DNA from 4 places in the Brevibacillus sp. FIR094 genome. Region 2 is predicted to be linked to each of the others. Evidence: predicted binding sites of a transcription regulator. Region 2 holds the regulator's gene; each other region holds the start of a gene.
The links. Region 2 encodes LexA, which represses DNA repair genes until DNA is damaged. Its sites were predicted from a motif close to CGAACATATGTTCG; they were not measured.

Region 1 (4,193 bases), on a different contig from region 2:
AAACAACTCATGGTTAGACACCACCATTAGCTCCTTAGGAAACATTTCTGGAGGAATCATTGGTGGTATTGTTGCCTTTCTTGTTGCTGGATACCAAGTGAAAAAAGGAACTGAACACATTTATCAGCAATCTGTAAGAACTACTTATACCATGATGAGGCTTATACGTGAAGAAATAAGCTATAATAATTTAGTCCTTGATTCTCTCATTCCTTACTCTCCTACCGAAGAGCATCACAACATCATAGATACTCATTTACAAAACACTCAATGGCTAAACTGCTCTCCGAATTTAGGACCTGAAATAACAGACGAAGAATTTTTGAACCTCTGTAATATTTACAGGCAAATTTCTGTAATTAAATCCTCAAAGAACTCCACAGAAATATCATCACTGATTGAGGAAGCGAAAACGCTATCTAGAAAAGCAATTGACAGCCTCGATGAGAACATAATTGTATTAAAAAATAAACTAATACATTAATAAACGGGAGGCCAATCATAAAAGCGCCTCCCTTTTGACTTTAAAATCTCAATCAAAATTCAAGAGGAGGGCAAGATTCTTAGTTCCGTTGTAAACCCTTGACACCTTCTCACAAGTAATGATGCCCTTTTAGACCCCATGTAAAACCTTGCATAATTAAGAAATTTAACTACATATCCGTGAATATCGCTCATGACCAAACTCTGCACTTTCTGTTGGCCAAATACACACTTGCAACAATAACTAGTTCCTCTTTGATTGTGAGGTACTCACGATCTCCAAAAGGTATTACCGCCGTAAAAATTCAGATCCATATATTTCCTTTTGAAATTCAGGCTAATAAGCTCCAGGTAAACGGCCAGCCCATAATGCTCTTCAATCTCTGGAGTAACATACACCCATTGTTCGAATTCCTCGATGCTTAGTTTCTTTTTTAAAACCTCGCTAAATTTTATCTGAATATCGATAAGATTCATTTGCTGAGCCCACCTTTCCAGCTCAATTTACAGTAGACGATGCTGTATTAGGATCTCACTAGCAATCACATCAATCTCCTCTTGTGATTGCCTGTTTGAAAGGATTATAAGCTCATCTTTCAACTCAAGAACCAATTCTGTAGGCCAATGTTTCACCAGTCCTATCAATATCCAATAAATCCACAATACATCATTGCCGAGTAAAATCGGTCTTAAATGAGGAATGACCAGCTCCCTCATTTCAACCAGTACTTTTGCGATTACTTTAGCACCCGGCCAGTTCATATCTTGTAACCACATTAGAAGACTTGGTATATGCCCTTTTAAACGTTGATGCTCTATGCTAGATAATACTACTGCTGCATTATCCCAATATGATTTATCCAAAGGTTGTATTAACATGTCCAAATATTCTTCTGAAGCATGTTTTAGTTTTTCGATTGCATCATTTTGAAGTATTTCGGGAGTATCAAAGGGCAGGAATTGAATAAGTTGTTTTATACTCTCCGCTTCGTTTTTATATGACGGTAGTTTCTCATTTTCAATGCTATCTGTTAACAAGCCAAATTTTTGTTCATTACACCATATCGGTTTAGAAAATGTGATCACCTTCATTTCCTCACCTGAGGGAGTATTTTCTAGTTTAACCATATAGAACAGCTCATTTATTTCTAAATTTGATTTCTCCTGTGGTTCACCTATCGTTTGATATATTTCTCCTCTGATTCTAATACTGCCGTTTTCATTGTTTCTCCAACGAAAAGTCTCTAACTCACATAACTCATAGTGAAAGAATGCAATCCATCCCGTTCCGTCTGGTAAGAAAACAATCTCTGTATCTTCCTGAGCACCTGGTCCATACATCACATCGATCGACCATTTCCCAATCATCATATATTTCTCCTCCAATTGGTCATCCATCCAGAAATTATACAATTTATTGTCACTAGTAAGAAGACTAAGCACATGGTAGGATCATACAATAAGAACAAACGTTCCTAAGAGGTGATCTGATGAAACTGTCCTACTCTCCTACCTCACTTGAATCCTGGTTAAGCCACTTTTACAGAAAACTTGGGATAAAAACACCTGACGAATTAGAAGAGCAGCGTATTGCAAGATCACTAGGCATCCATCTCTTTTACAAAGAGATTCCATCAATGGCATATGAATTCGGGCGCTTCAAGAGTATAACGATAGACAAAAGACTCCCTTCACTTATGCAAAGGGAGCATTTTTATCATGAGCTATGCCATATCCTCCGTCATTCCGGACGCCAACTAATGATGCCCGCTGCCTTTCGTGAACTACAGGAATGGGATGCAAGGAATTTTACCAGGTATGCTGCACTGCCCCTGCACATGCTGACAAGTTATGATTTTAGGCAGCCAGAGATCGTTGATGTATTATCGGAGCAGTTTAAGATTACATCAGAGCTATGTATAGAGAGGGTGAGAAGAATTCGTGAGAAGGTAAAATATCAGGCAGTATGACCTTTCTACTTAACGCATAGGGAGCATTTGTCTTATTTGATGAACTAAGTCCGTATGATTCGTGACCTTTTTCCTAATCTTCGACATTTTACGACTGTCTTTGCAAGGAAACACTATTATTATTGAGTTAATAGTTTCTAGCATCGACTATTATTAAAATGATTGGTTAGGAAAGGTGATGGCTCATGTCCCGTAGGGTTTTCTATGCTGCAAAAGTTAATATTCATGGAAATATTCTTAGTCCAAATCTTAAAGAATTAATCCTAGTGCATATACCAAGAGTCATATTAAACCCGCGAGAAATCAAACTGCGCTCATGGAACTGGTCATTCACTGATTATGCTGAGATATCATTTGAAGGAAAGAATTTAATCATTGGAAATGTAACAAAATCAAGACATGTAAAACAAAAATTTAAGATTGGGTCTTCTACCCAATTGCAGCAAACAGAGCATGAGTTAGCAAAGACAGCTTTTTTTGTTTATGATCCGGTTGGCGAAATACTTGCTCATGAGAGCACAAGTGAAATTTCTGCATCCGACTTTAGGGACTTATTTAGAATACTATTAAGCAGAGATCCTTTAGTAGGTGAAGTTATTGTGAAGCCGGTCCCGATCCCACACAAAATTAGAAATGAAGTCCTATCCATACAAAAGGTAACAAGTATTAAATTTGAGCTAATTCATCCAAACCCAGGAGAAGAGGAGTATAACATATATCAATCGATAATAGATGACGCTGGACTTAAAACTCTAGATATAAAATTGGTAAACCCAGATGGACTAAAAATAATTGATTCGGTGAGCCCAGATGCCACAAAATTTACTCGCACCCTTGAAAATGGAATTTCTTTAGTAGAATCAGGTTATGGAGAAGTAGCTGTTCGTGGCTTCGATGAATATGTAAGAAAAGGGAAACGCAAAGAGTCCATTATTGAAAAAAAATCACGTAAATTTTCTTCCAGTAATGAAGTCAGATACATTCAAATACATGAACCTGACCAGGAACGTTTGCTTTCCCGACTTTATAAATTTATCATGGATATAAAATCTAAAGTAAAGGGAGGCGAAGATATAGATGTCTAATGGCCCTTCAAAATCTAAAGTTACTCAATTAACGTATGAATCTACAACTTTTCTTGGTCTCCTTAAAATCGTACGCTTTAGAGAATTTAAAACATGGTCGTTTTACTGGGCTATTATATTTACAACAAGCTTTATCATTTTCATTGTACGAAATAAGTCAGAGGGAAGTGATTTCATTTCTCTCTCTTCCTTGCTATCTGGTACCTTACTAGGTGCCTCGGCAGCAATATTTGGCATAGTGATAGCAGCTCTTACACTTACTATCACCCTTTTTCATCAATCGCTTTTGCCAGTAATGTTGGAAAAACAGCTTTTACAAAAATATTTATTCCCATTCTGGTTTGCAGTTGTATTATGGTCAGCTAACATTGTCACATGTTTAATCCTGTTGATACTACAAGCATTGAAACAAAACTGCTTTATACCTTTCTTTCTCTCTCTTGAGTTATTCCTGTTCTTATTTGCAACATTTTATACTGTGAGTCTTACTGGCTTAGTCATCAGACTTGCGTTACAAAGAGCCCAAATACGAGAGAACAAGTAAATACACACCCGCCGTATATCAAGGAGTGTGTATTTTATTTAAAAATTACAAGAACGTACATTCCCTATCCCTGCGAGGTGTTGTTATTTTGGTACGTTTAGCAGTATATGC
Region 2 (4,193 bases):
TAGATTTCATAATTCTGTTTAATTAGGTAAGTAATGTGTAACGAATGAACTGCATTCGACTAGGTGAAACTTGAAACAAGATAAACTGAATGATAAAAATCCCGTATTTATTATTGAATACGGGATTTTCATTTCCTGTATACATTCAAGCAGTAGATTTGGCTCTTTGTTCGAAAATTAATCCTTTTGCAGGAGCTGAACTCTTTGTTGTAATTCCTGTTCGGTTAACGGTTCCAATTGCAACAAGGCCTCGTATGGATCATCACCCGGAATCTGAAAGTATCGAGCAAATGCAGGCTCTGTTTTGATGCCGCTTTGCTTCAGAGCCCTGATGTGTTGGTACGCATCCAAGCCTCCTATTTCTAACAATCGTGCTTCGATTTCCATATGACGATAGGCGTTTTGCTTTTCGACAGCTACCGGTTGAGCAAACAATTCAAACCAAAAGTCAGCTGTGAAAAACGAGATAACGCACGTGGGAATACTTTTTACATCTAGGTGTGTCACTTCAAATCCGAGCAAGTAGCCAAATGCTGTACGAGCAGCCTGCTCAAACTGTTCCAGATTATGACTCTCGCAAATAATATCCAGATCGCTTTGTTTGACGTCAATGTCCAATGGGATGGTTCCGGCAAGCACTGGACGGTAATCGGATAGTACTTTCATAATGTGCGTCTGTTGAATCGCTTCCCACGCTGCTTTTTGACGCATGGTTCCTCTGCCCAAGTAAGAGAGATCATGCCAATTTCTCATGAGACTACCTCCCTGTCTACTTTCTTTTAAAATAGTTTAGACAAAAGTGAATAAGTACGCAACGAAATCGGTAATCACTCGTATACCTAAAGGAAGGGAGTGTAGTAGATGGAAATATTTTTGTGGGTAGTGGTTGTGTTATTGTTCTTGCTAAGCATCGCAGGAATTTTCTTACCCGTTTTACCTGATACGATATTACTGTGGGCGGGCTTTTTGCTCTATCACTTTTTCATTGCAGACCCGGGAGCGGGATTGCCGGCATCCTTTTGGTGGGGAATGGTCGTTCTAAGTATTCTGCTTTACGGTGCTGACTTGCTGACGAATATGTATTTCGTGAAAAGATACGGAGGGTCCAAGTGGTCGTCCATTGCTGCTGCGGTCGGAATTGTTCTCGGGATTTTCGTTTTCCCACCGTTTGGTATGCTGATCTTGCCGTTCGTATTCGTCGTTCTCGTAGAGTTGGTGGTGCAGAAGCAGTCGATGGAGCGAGCAGTGAAAGCGGGCGTAGGCTCACTGATCGGATTTTTGGGAAGTGCAGTCGTAAAAGTGATCCTGCAAGTTACGATGATCATCTGGTTTTTTATCGCCAGATAATAGATAGAAAACGAAAAGGACAGCCTAGGCTGTCCTTTTTTACGTGGAAACTAGTGAATGAGTCGATAAACACCGATGACTTTACCGAGAATGGTGACATGCTCAAGGATGATCGGTTCCATCGTGGCATTTTCCGGTTGGAGACGGAAGTGATTTTTTTCTTTGAAAAATCTTTTAACGGTCGCTTCATCTTCTTCTGTCATGGCTACGACAATGTCACCATTGTTCGCTACGTGCTGTTGGCGAACAATGACGTAGTCTCCGTCGAGAATCCCGGCATCAATCATACTGTTCCCGGAGACGCGCAGCATATAGACCTTGTCAGAAGTCACGATATTGTCTGGAAGCGGGAAGTATTCTTCCACATCCTCAATGGCTGTAATCGGTTGTCCAGCGGTTACTTTGCCGATTACTGGCACACGGACGACTGAGTCTTCGAAATTGTCTTGAAAACGATCTTCATCTGATAGCAATTCGATGGCACGAGGTTTGGTAGGATCTCGACGAATGAGGCCTTTTTTCTCCAAGCGTGCCAAATGCCCATGTACCGTTGAGCTGGAAGCTAGTCCAACAGCCTCCCCAATTTCACGTACAGAAGGCGGATATCCTTTATCACGAACTTCCTTTCGTATGAACTCGATGATGGCTTGTTGTCTACTCGATAATTTTGACATAGAAAGACACCCCTGATTTCTCGAACATATTTTCCTATATTATACCATGGGAGCTTGCGTTCGACAAACATAAGTTCGATTCATTGTTGACATGAACATATGTTCTCATTTATTATGAGGCTACTGATCAGAACATATGTTTGTGAGGAGGCCATTATTATGAATTCATTGACAGTACGTAATCGTTTCGAGAAAAAAGAAGAACGTCTTGTTCGTTTTGGTATCACGAGAGGACAAGCTCTCTTGTTTCTTATTACATTTACTCTCTTTTTTTATTTGTTGACCGAACTAGTGTTTGCTTCTTCTCCAATAGAGGATCCACAAGGCATAGAAGTAACGGTACAATCTGGAGATAGCCTATGGTCGTTAGCAGTTCAATACAATACAGACGAGCATATGGATGTTCGCGACTATATAATAGAGATTAAGGATGCGAACGGCTTAGAGAACAACAGGATTTACCCAGGTCAGACTCTCATCCTTCCCGATACTCCGTAAGTGTTCGGCTGTCTTGCGGGATCATTCGAATGTGGTATAATGAAGCGGCACTACTACAGAGTGGGAGGAACCAGCAGTGGTATCTGACGCAGAAATTAAACGCATCAACGAATTGGTCAAAAAATCGCGCGAAGAAGGTTTGACCGAAGAGGAAAAGCTCGAACAAAAAGCATTGCGCCAAAAGTACATTGACGCCGTTAAGCTTTCATTGAGAGCAAATTTGGATTCCATCCGATATGTGGAAGACCTTGAAGAAAATAAGCCAAAACAGTAAGATAACAATTACTGATACGACAGACATCCTCGCTTGACGCTAGGGTGTCTTTTTCTGTGACAAACATAAGGCATTGATAGCAAGGGAGGGAAAGCGATGGCGTGGATAGCTGTGGCGGTTGGTGGAGCAGTTGGCTCTCTTTTGCGCTACCTATTGTCTTTGCTCGCGAATCAGCCGGGATGGCCGTGGGGAACCTGGATCGCCAATGTTTGTGGATCTTTGATCATCGGCATCTTGTTCGTGCTGGGGAAAGAACGTGGCTTTTTATCTCCGACACTCTATCTCTTATTTGCAACGGGGGTCATGGGAGGATTTACGACTTTCTCTAGCTTCTCCTTGGAAGTGGTCTCTTTTTGGGGAGAAGGCCACCTATTGCGTGGCACTTTGTACGCTCTCCTCAGTTTGGGAGTCGGTCTACTTTCTTGTGCGGTTGGAATATGGTTGGCTAGGCAATGGTCCTGATGCGTTCAATGACACGATACATGTGAGGGGGAATGAATGTGAGTACACAGCATCGTGATTATGAATTGGAACAAAAAAAGCTGGATGAAACAATTTCAGCGATCGACGAAGAAATGGAGCAGCTTCGCAATGATATTCACGAGGCAACAGATGATTATGTCAAACAGGTCGTTAACTATAAAAAGGCTAAGGAATTGCGCTACCTGGAAGATCAGGGTCGAGAGAAGCCTTATTTCGGCAGAGTGGATTTCTTAAAGGATGAAATCTACGAGCTGGATCAGGTCTACATAGGAAAACGGGGAATTGTACGCAGCGATACGTTTGATTCTGTGGTCGTGGATTGGCGCGCGCCTATCGCCAGTCTTTATTATACCGGAGAGAGCAAAGAAGCGTTTTACCGGATGGGACGCGAGATCGTGCGTGGTGAAGTTCGATTAAAGCGTAATTTTGCGATCGAAGACGGAAAGATCGTAGGCATCTATGATGGAGCGGTAAAAGAAACGATTAATCGCGAAATGGGGCATCCTGACGAATTTTTGCAAGAGGGCTTCATTGATGAATTTTTGGCAGCCAATCTGAATCAAGCGAACGATAGCAGACTAAAAGACATCGTTGCTACGATTCAATCCGAGCAAAATGATATTATCCGGGCGGAAAAAGAACGGCCCATTGTTGTGCAAGGAGTAGCGGGGAGCGGAAAAACAACGATTGCTTTGCACCGACTCTCTTATTTGATTTATAACTACCAGGATTCCATGATGTCCAAAAAGTTCATGGTGTTTGCGCCTAACCGGATGTTTCTTACCTATATATCCGAGGTTTTACCTGAGCTGGGAGTCGATGATGTTCAACAGTCTACCTTTGTAGATTGGGCAGCGCGTCTTGTGAAGCCTCTGCTGCCAAAAGGATGGAGAATCGTGAGTCCCGATAAGCCTCTT
Region 3 (4,193 bases), on a different contig from region 2:
GTAGGCCGAAGCGTAGACGGAAATGCGCTTCTTCCTCCTCCACTACAGCCACTCATAACATGAAAAAAGCCCCCAGTATAACCAGGAGCAAAGGGGCGATCTTCGCGTTCTCTTATTTACCTTGATTCGCTTCTTTCTGATAAGCTACCGCGATTTTCGCAGCTACTTCAGCATTGTGTTTCACCAGCGCGATGTTCGTTGCCAAGCTCTTGCCTTCTGTCAGCTTTTTCACTTTATCGAGCATGAATGGCGTTACCTGTTTACCTGCAATGTTGTTTTCTTTTGCTTCTGCGAGGGCTTTTTGGATCACTGCCTCGATTTCCTGGTGGTTCAGTGCATCAGATTCTGGTACTGGGTTCGCGATAATCATACCGCCTTTGAGTCCCAGATCCCATTTGGTGTTCATCATCTTACCAACTTCTTCTGGTGTATCGATGCGCATGTCTACACCAAATCCGCTTTCGCGAGCGAAGAAGGATGGGAATTCATCCGTGCGGTAGCCCACAACTGGTACACCTTGCGTTTCCAAATATTCGAGTGTGCGGCCGATATCGAGGATCGATTTCGCACCTGCGCATACTACAGCTACATCTGTTTGCGCCAGCTCAGTCAGGTCAGCAGATACGTCCCAAGTAATTTCGCCTTCACGGTGTACCCCGCCGATACCGCCAGTTGCAAACATGTGGATGCCAGCCATCTCAGCTGCGATCATAGTAGCAGCTACTGTCGTCGCACCGATTTTACCGCTAGCCAAAATGTAAGCGAAGTCGCGACGGCTTACTTTTGCTACATTTTTGTTCGTCGCAAACTCTTCCAGCTCGCTGTCAGTCAAACCGATTTTAATTTTGCCGTCCATGATCCCGATCGTAGCTGGTACGGCACCGTTGTCGCGAATGATTTGCTCTACTTCTTTTGCCATTTCAATGTTTTGCGGATATGGCATACCGTGTGAAATAATCGTCGTCTCCAGAGCAACTACCGGCAGGTTGTTCTCCAGTGCGTGGCGTACTTCCTCAGTAAAAGTCAAATATTGTTTCATCTCTTATCGCTCCTTTTCGAATTGTTCTACGGCCAGTTCCAATTGTTCTGCTTTTAATAGAGGAGATACGGACTGCTCTGTTTGCAATGTCAGAGCGGATGCTGCCAATCCAAGGCGGCACGCTCTCTGGAAAGACTCTCCGTTTACAATGCCATACAAGAGTCCCGACGCGAACGCATCTCCCGCACCTGTTACATCTACCACTTCCGTTGGATATGGAGACATATGCTCCTCAACGTCCTCGGATTGATAGTAAATGCCTTCTTCGCCCAAGGTCACGATAACGTGCTTGACGCCTCGTTCCCTAATCTTGCGGCAAGCCTCGGCGCATTCTTCGATCGTCGTGATCTTCATGCCAGCCATCAGCTCAGCTTCTTCGCGATTCGGCAAAATCGCTTCTACTCCGTCCAATTGCTGTGGGAGCTTCTTAGCTTTAATGGAAGAGACCGGGTCAACGAAGAGCAGGATGTTTTCCTCCCGACAACGTTCGATGATGTAGGCCAAGCAGTCCGCCGGAATGTTTGTATCGATGAAAACCACGTGGGCTGCTGCAATGTGGGACCATTTCTCAGCGAACATCTCTGGTGTAAGAGCATCGTAAATATCCATGTTCGCCAAGGAAACAACCATCTCGCCATCAATATCGAGAAGCGCGGTATACGTTCCCGTCCGCTGTGTAGGCAGTCGCCACACTTGGCTGATGTGCACCCCGTGCTTTTTCGTCTCCTGCAGGAGCCAGTCGCCTTCCTTGTCCTCACCAATGCTGGTGATGAGTGACGTATTGCAGCCAAGACGACCGAGGTTCTCCGCGATATTCCGTGCCACCCCTCCACACGATTCCATAATCGTTACTGGATTGGATGAGTGTAGACGCACCTGTTGCTTGCCGCGTGCTTTGCGGTCCAGGTTGGCTCCACCGATACAAGCAATCATTCCTTCATCACGAAGTACATAAGCCCGTCCTTTGATTTCCCCGCGTTTGGTCAACTGTGCGATGTAGCCAGCTACCGCTGAACGTGAGATGCCAATCAGATCAGCCAGCTCCTGTTGCGTGATAAAAGGATTTTGCCGGATATGATGAAGGATCTGCATGTCTTTTTCCACGGTCATCCTCCTTTCTTCTGTTTCGCTTTCACAGCTCGTTTACAAACAAAAGTTTATCATGAAGACAACTGTTTGTACAGGCGTGTTTTTCATTTTATTTTTTATCTCAATTTGACAAATTTGAATACGAGATGTAGGATTATCTTAAATTAGAGATATCGAGATTTCGATGAAAAGGAGGGTCCATATGCCTGACAAACCACTGCGAAATGATCCCCTCGATCTTTTTGTAGTTTTATCGAGGTCATACAACTGGGTTACCGCTCACTCCAATCGTCACATTCGCGAGCATGGACTTAATCCAACTGAATTCGGGGTACTAGAGGTATTATTTCATAAAGGTCCTCAACCATTGCAGCAAATTGGCGAAAAAATATTGATCTCCAGCGGAAACATCACATACGTTGTGGACAAACTCGAAAAGAAGCAACTGCTCATTCGTAAGCCCTGTTCGGCAGACCGCCGCGTCATTTATGCGGAGCTCACGGAAAAAGGGCACCAATTTTTGTCCGAAATCTTCCCTCCTCATCAACTCGCAATTGAGAAAGCGATGGAAGGTCTCACACCAGAAGAACAGCGTCAAGCAATCGAGCTGCTAAAAAAGTTGGGACGCACTGCTCAGGCTTCTTATTAGATGAGCAGTCCCCTCTCTCCACCACAATTTTAAAAAAGTGTTGACAAAAGATCTTAAACGTAATAATCTTAAAATCAAGATTTACACATTAAAAGTTAGTGACTTACTAAACGGAAGGGGAATAAAATTTCCATGAGTAAAGTACTTTTTATTAAAGCAAACGATCGCCCAGTTGAGCAGGCTACAAGTGTAAAGTTGTACGAAGCTTTCACCAAAACATACAGAGAAACACATCCAAATGATGAAATCGCAGAATTGGATCTGTTCGCAGCTAACCTCCCTTACTATGGCAATGACTTGCTGACTGCTATGTGGAAAGCAGGAAACGGTATCGAACTGACTGCTGAAGAGCAAAAAGGTGCTGACCTGGTAAACAAATACCTGAACCAATTTGCTGATGCTGACAAAGTAGTAATCGCATTCCCTATGTGGAACTTCACGGTTCCAGCAGTTCTGCACACGTATGTAGACTACCTCTCCCAAGCAGGTAAAACATTCAAATACACTGCTGAAGGTCTAGTTGGTCTGATGGGCGACAAAAAAGTAGCTCTGTTGAGCGCACGTGGTGGCGTATATTCCGAAGGCCCTATGGCTGAAATGGAACTGGCTAACAAATACATGCGCACTGTTCTGGGCTTCTGGGGCATCAGCAATGTAACGGAAGTGATCGTAGAAGGTCACAACCAATTCCAAGACAAAGCAGCTGAGATTGTTGCAGCTGGTGTAGAAAAAGCAGTAAAACTGGCGGAATCCTTCTAAGGCCCGCCAGCCTTTTTGGACAAATATCTCAAAATAAAGATATACTAATTAAAAACAATTAAGGAGAGATGAAAAGTGTTGGATACTGGATTGTTATTGATTCGTTTGGTCATCGGTTTGACGTTTGCAGGGCATGGTGCGCAGAAGCTGTTTGGCTGGTTTGGCGGTTATGGTTTGAAAGGAACAGGCGGCTGGCTGGAGTCCATCGGCGTGAAGCCTGGCGTAGCGATGGCCTTTGTCGCTGGATTGTCTGAACTCGTTGGCGGTCTGATGTTTGCAGCAGGTGTAGGTATCTGGCCAAGTGCTATTTTGCTCGCTTTCACAATGCTGGTTGCCATTCTGAAGGTACACGGTCAAAATGGATATTGGGTCACACAAAACGGATTCGAATACAACCTGACGTTAATCGCAGTTGTTATTGGTGTGGCGTTGATCGGTCCAGGCGCATACGTTTTGCTTTAATGGTGACTCCTCACAACCCGTAAGCCAGCAATCGTACTAAGGGAGGAACATCTGATGGAAATCCGCGTCTACACACAGAACGAGCAAGCAAAAGGACATTTTGGCGACGGTGAAATCGTAGAGAATAAACCAATTGGCTTCCCTCATGAAGGCTCCGTTGTCAAACGGGTAGGACCGCTTTTTTACTGGGCATGG
Region 4 (4,193 bases), on a different contig from region 2:
TTTTCTTGAATTACTTTGGGAGCCATTACTTAAGATAAATAGAGGATTAGATCATTTACCTCGTCATATTGTAGAGGATGTTTTAATTGCAAGAATGGGTGGTTCAATAATTGGTATATCTAATAAAGATATAAAAACCGTAGTTCTTAAAAAATGGGGAGAAGTCACTCAAATTGAAAAGGAAAAACTAAACTCACTAGTTAAAAACTTCTTGTTCTCTCTACTTGATGTACCAAGTATTCAAAGAAACGTAATAGCTCTTAACGAGTTTGATCGCCAGAAATTTATAATAATTTTAGAAGAAGTATTTCAACGTACTGGTTTAATAGATGATACGGATCGCAATTCTCTCAAAGCCATTTCTAATTATGCTGATAATGTGAGTTGGGCCAAAGATTATTTAAATGGAATCCCCTCCGAAAAGCGGCCTACGAAGCAATCTAGAAGACAATCTGAAAAAATGGATATAGATTCTGTAGATTCTGTTAATAAATACATACGAATAACTGAGTCCCTTGATAGACTTAACGGTTTTGTACAAATGTATCATGATGTTACTTCTGAAATTGATAAATTTAAAGCCCCGTTTTTAAATATTACCCAAAACTTGAGCCGTTTTATTAAAAAGGAAATTGAAATTAAAGATGGACAGATAACCTTTCTTAAAGACGAAGAAAGGCTATATTATGAAGATTTATCTGCTGGTGAAAAACAGTTGGTTGCCTTGTTTGTTTATACACGGCTTGCACTAACTCCGGGATCGATCGTTATTATAGACGAGCCAGAACTCTCATTGCACATAAGTTGGCAACGTAAGTTTATCCGTTCTCTAGTTTCTGAACAAGAAGGTACTCAATTTATTATTTCAACACATTCCCCCTTCATAATCTCCAACTATCGCGATAATGTACGAGAACTCGGTCCGGAGGACGACGAATAATGACAGACTTTTATTTGACTATAGAAGAGAAAATTAACACTACACTATTGGAGAAGCATCCTATCCCTGCTTTAATAGTCGAAGGTTCGACAGACATTCAAGTATATGGTCATTTGTTGAAGAAAAGTGAAGTGAATTGGGAATTGATGGATTTTGTGGTTGGTAACTGTAAGAATGACATAGAGAAAAATATGCAAGCAGGCCTCCCTTTTAGATATATTGCAATTCTAGATTCAGACTTCGAACGATATAAGGATGAATTGATAACTGACAATGAAAATCTTATTTATACTCACTACTACAACATGGAAAACTATTTAACATGTAAGGAAGTTATTGATAGTACTATAGAGGACCTTAGATTGGTAAACAGCCCTCAGATCTCCTCTGAAAAGATTATACATGACGCAATTGATTCAATAAGTCCAATCATTATAGGTAGCCTAATTAAAATTGATAACGATTGGAATTTCCCTCTGGAATCTTATGGCATTGAACATAAAGAGTGGTGGGATAATGATGTTAACCAAGTAAATGCTGAAAAATTAAAATGTTTTATTACTAATAAAGGAGTGTGTTTAACTGATGAAATCTGGATAAAAGGTGCAACCCTTCTTAGCCAAATTAGAGACACTGAAAGAATCGATTTGATTCTAAACGGCAAACAAAAGATCGATGCAGTTTATCATCAATTTAAAAAGACTTTTCCGCATATTATGAGCTGTAGGAACAAAAAAGTATTTAAGTTCGATTTGTGCAAAAATATCCATAATTCAAAAAGTACTTTGGAATTGATTACCGAGATTGACTCGAAGGTATCGACTCTCTTACAGTGAATCAAGAAGAACGTTAACTAAAATGGGTTAACGTTCTTTTCTTATTATGCAAGACTTCTCATAAAATCCCTAATTAGACTTAATTTCTAAACCTAAAAGCTTCATTTGCTGTTCCCCCTCTTACTCCCTGCGGTCTTTACCTGATGACTTAATAAACAGAATTTTCTTCCAGTAATTATACATAGTTTGTCACTAGTAGTAACCGATAAAAAATGGTAAGATTATGAAATGAGAACAAACGTTCCTAGGAGGTTTTTTATTGAAATTGCCCTACTCTCCTACTCCACTCGAAATTTGGATAAGTCAATTTTACAAACGGCTAGGGATAAACACACCTGACGAACTAGATGAACATCGTATAGCAAGATCACTAGGCATCCATCTCTTTTACAAAGAAATCCCATCAATGGCATATGAGTTTGGCCGCTTCAAAAGTATAACGATAGACACACGACTCCCTTCACTTATGCAAAGGGAGCATTTTTATCATGAGCTTTGTCATATTCTCCGTCATTCCGGACGCCAACTAATGATGCCGGCTGCCTTTCGTGAGCTACAGGAATGGGATGCTAGGAATTTTACGAGGTATGCTGCATTGCCACTCCATATGATTACCGGATATGATTTCAACCAGCCCGATATCTTAGACATTTTATCGGATCGGTTTAAAGTGACACCACAACTATGCGTAGAGCGATTACAGAAAATACACGATAAATTAAAACTTGCTGTAATCTAACTTTCCCCTGCTTATATAGCAGGTTTTTTCTTTTTCTCCATTACTTAAAAGTAAATATGATAACATTCCTAATTTTCGACACAATGCGACGGATTTTTTACCTATTAAACAGTATTATACGTGTAACTGCTAAAATATGCCTATTCTAAGAGGAATGCTTATAGCCCTAACAAAACTTATGTCAGATGCAACAATAATGCGGTAATTAATCCCCATTGTCAGTGGAATTTTCTTATTCATAGTGTTTAAGCTGACGACTGACATATTTCTTGTTTCAGAAGAATTTGTGTATTATCGCTTATCCTTGCTCTTCCCAGAGAAGGTGGATGCAGTTGCGCGGTCGAAGGGTGGGTTTGGATATATCAAGTGGTTTGAATAAGGCAAGATAATTATCAACAAATCGCAATCGGGGGAACGTTATAATGTTATCAGAAGCGACACTTAGAAATATCACAAAAATTAACCTCAAAAAATTCCTTAAAAGTTACGAAGTAAAGGATATTGAGAAAAACACACAAACCAAAAACAGAAATGATTACTCTCCATATGTGCGAATTATTCAGTCTGAATTTAATAATCCTAAGAGTCGTTTAACTCCTGAAATCTTTGATCAGTATTTATTCAATGAACTTTTTTATGCTAATAATAACTATCATCAAATTTACGAATACGACAGTTTGTTTAGTAAAACAAAACTTTCAGTATTAGATGCTCATGAACATTTGTCGAAGCACCCTTCATTCCTCTATAACGGTTTACTAAATAAACAATTGGCTACCACCGATTATGAATTATGTTCAACGCGATTAGAGCATATAGATGGAGTAATGAATAACCTACATTTACTCATTAAAGTAACAACAATCACAAGCAGACGAGGAAACATTAATTTTTTCGTAGGCATTACATTTGATCTGGTAAATAAATATCTCATCGTAAAATTTAACCTCAACACTCTGGAAAAATCACGAATAGAAAAGAAAGTTATCATCACTAGAATAAAGGCATTGTTAGACCGTCTACCATTCAATCACAGATTTATTAGCCTTAATGAAACAGCTGCTAAGAAAACTATTTTTCAGTTATTTAAAGAACTCAGTCTTGATGCTGAAGGACTTCTCGAAAGTAAAGTTCCAAGTGGAACTGACGAAAAAATAGTTAAATTCCTAACGGAAATGAAGGTAAAGAAAGTTGCAAAAGATTATGTACAGCAAATAAAAGCCGTGGTTTATCAAGATCTTAGCAAGACTTTTAAAAATTCATTTTTTGAAAAGGGCTGGGTCTTTCGATTTGTTTTTAAGGAGGGAGATTTTACACGTGCATCTTCAAGAACTGATGACTTTAATCCCATATACGGATCGAAGGTTTACTGGCATCTTAAAGAATTAATTTTTAAAGAACAGGAGATGCAGGAGGCTGGATTCCATTGGTATACTACGAACGCTAAGGATAGCTACGTACTTGTAAAACTTGAAGCCAGAGAAGATACTATGATCATACAATACTATTATGGCATGACAAGAGATGGAAGGGAGAAGGAGGCATATGTTCTACGAAAAATTAAACAATATTTACCGAAATACAGATTGTAGTAAGCTTTTTCCTGAAACACTTGTTCATAATCTTGAACTTTTTGTTAAGAACAGTCTAAATGCTGGTTATAGTTTTATAAATCCAT

Region 1: a site for LexA is predicted at 1,946-1,959, ahead of ACQ5DJ_RS23635 (ImmA/IrrE family metallo-endopeptidase). Genes of this name have one in related genera too.
Region 3: a site for LexA is predicted at 2,186-2,199, ahead of ACQ5DJ_RS21985 (carbohydrate kinase). Genes of this name have one in related genera too.
Region 4: a site for LexA is predicted at 2,008-2,021, ahead of ACQ5DJ_RS23605 (ImmA/IrrE family metallo-endopeptidase). Genes of this name have one in related genera too.

Annotation. Positions count from the first base shown of each region.
Region 1 is NZ_JBEAES010000033.1:17,728-21,920, forward strand. It holds gene ACQ5DJ_RS23620 (hypothetical protein) at 1-484, shown strand, start outside; gene ACQ5DJ_RS23625 (hypothetical protein) at 754-960, opposite strand; gene ACQ5DJ_RS23630 (DUF5071 domain-containing protein) at 988-1,854, opposite strand; gene ACQ5DJ_RS23635 (ImmA/IrrE family metallo-endopeptidase) at 1,974-2,453, shown strand; gene ACQ5DJ_RS23640 (hypothetical protein) at 2,639-3,538, shown strand; gene ACQ5DJ_RS23645 (hypothetical protein) at 3,531-4,082, shown strand; gene ACQ5DJ_RS23650 (recombinase family protein) at 4,171-4,193, shown strand, end outside.
Region 2 is NZ_JBEAES010000007.1:222,217-226,409, reverse strand. It holds gene ACQ5DJ_RS08195 (DUF4269 domain-containing protein) at 178-753, opposite strand; gene ACQ5DJ_RS08190 (DUF456 domain-containing protein) at 862-1,347, shown strand; gene lexA (transcriptional repressor LexA) at 1,398-2,021, opposite strand; gene yneA (cell division suppressor protein YneA) at 2,181-2,519, shown strand; gene ACQ5DJ_RS08175 (DUF896 domain-containing protein) at 2,596-2,793, shown strand; gene crcB (fluoride efflux transporter CrcB) at 2,890-3,255, shown strand; gene ACQ5DJ_RS08165 (HelD family protein) at 3,294-4,193, shown strand, end outside.
Region 3 is NZ_JBEAES010000028.1:50,354-54,546, forward strand. It holds gene ACQ5DJ_RS21980 (pseudouridine-5'-phosphate glycosidase) at 113-1,039, opposite strand; gene ACQ5DJ_RS21985 (carbohydrate kinase) at 1,043-2,143, opposite strand; gene ACQ5DJ_RS21990 (MarR family winged helix-turn-helix transcriptional regulator) at 2,331-2,777, shown strand; gene ACQ5DJ_RS21995 (FMN-dependent NADH-azoreductase) at 2,910-3,536, shown strand; gene ACQ5DJ_RS22000 (DoxX family protein) at 3,612-3,998, shown strand; gene ACQ5DJ_RS22005 (pirin family protein) at 4,053-4,193, shown strand, end outside.
Region 4 is NZ_JBEAES010000033.1:12,896-17,088, forward strand. It holds gene ACQ5DJ_RS23595 (AAA family ATPase) at 1-940, shown strand, start outside; gene ACQ5DJ_RS23600 (DUF4435 domain-containing protein) at 940-1,776, shown strand; gene ACQ5DJ_RS23605 (ImmA/IrrE family metallo-endopeptidase) at 2,036-2,515, shown strand; gene ACQ5DJ_RS23610 (hypothetical protein) at 2,938-4,107, shown strand; gene ACQ5DJ_RS23615 (hypothetical protein) at 4,061-4,193, shown strand, end outside.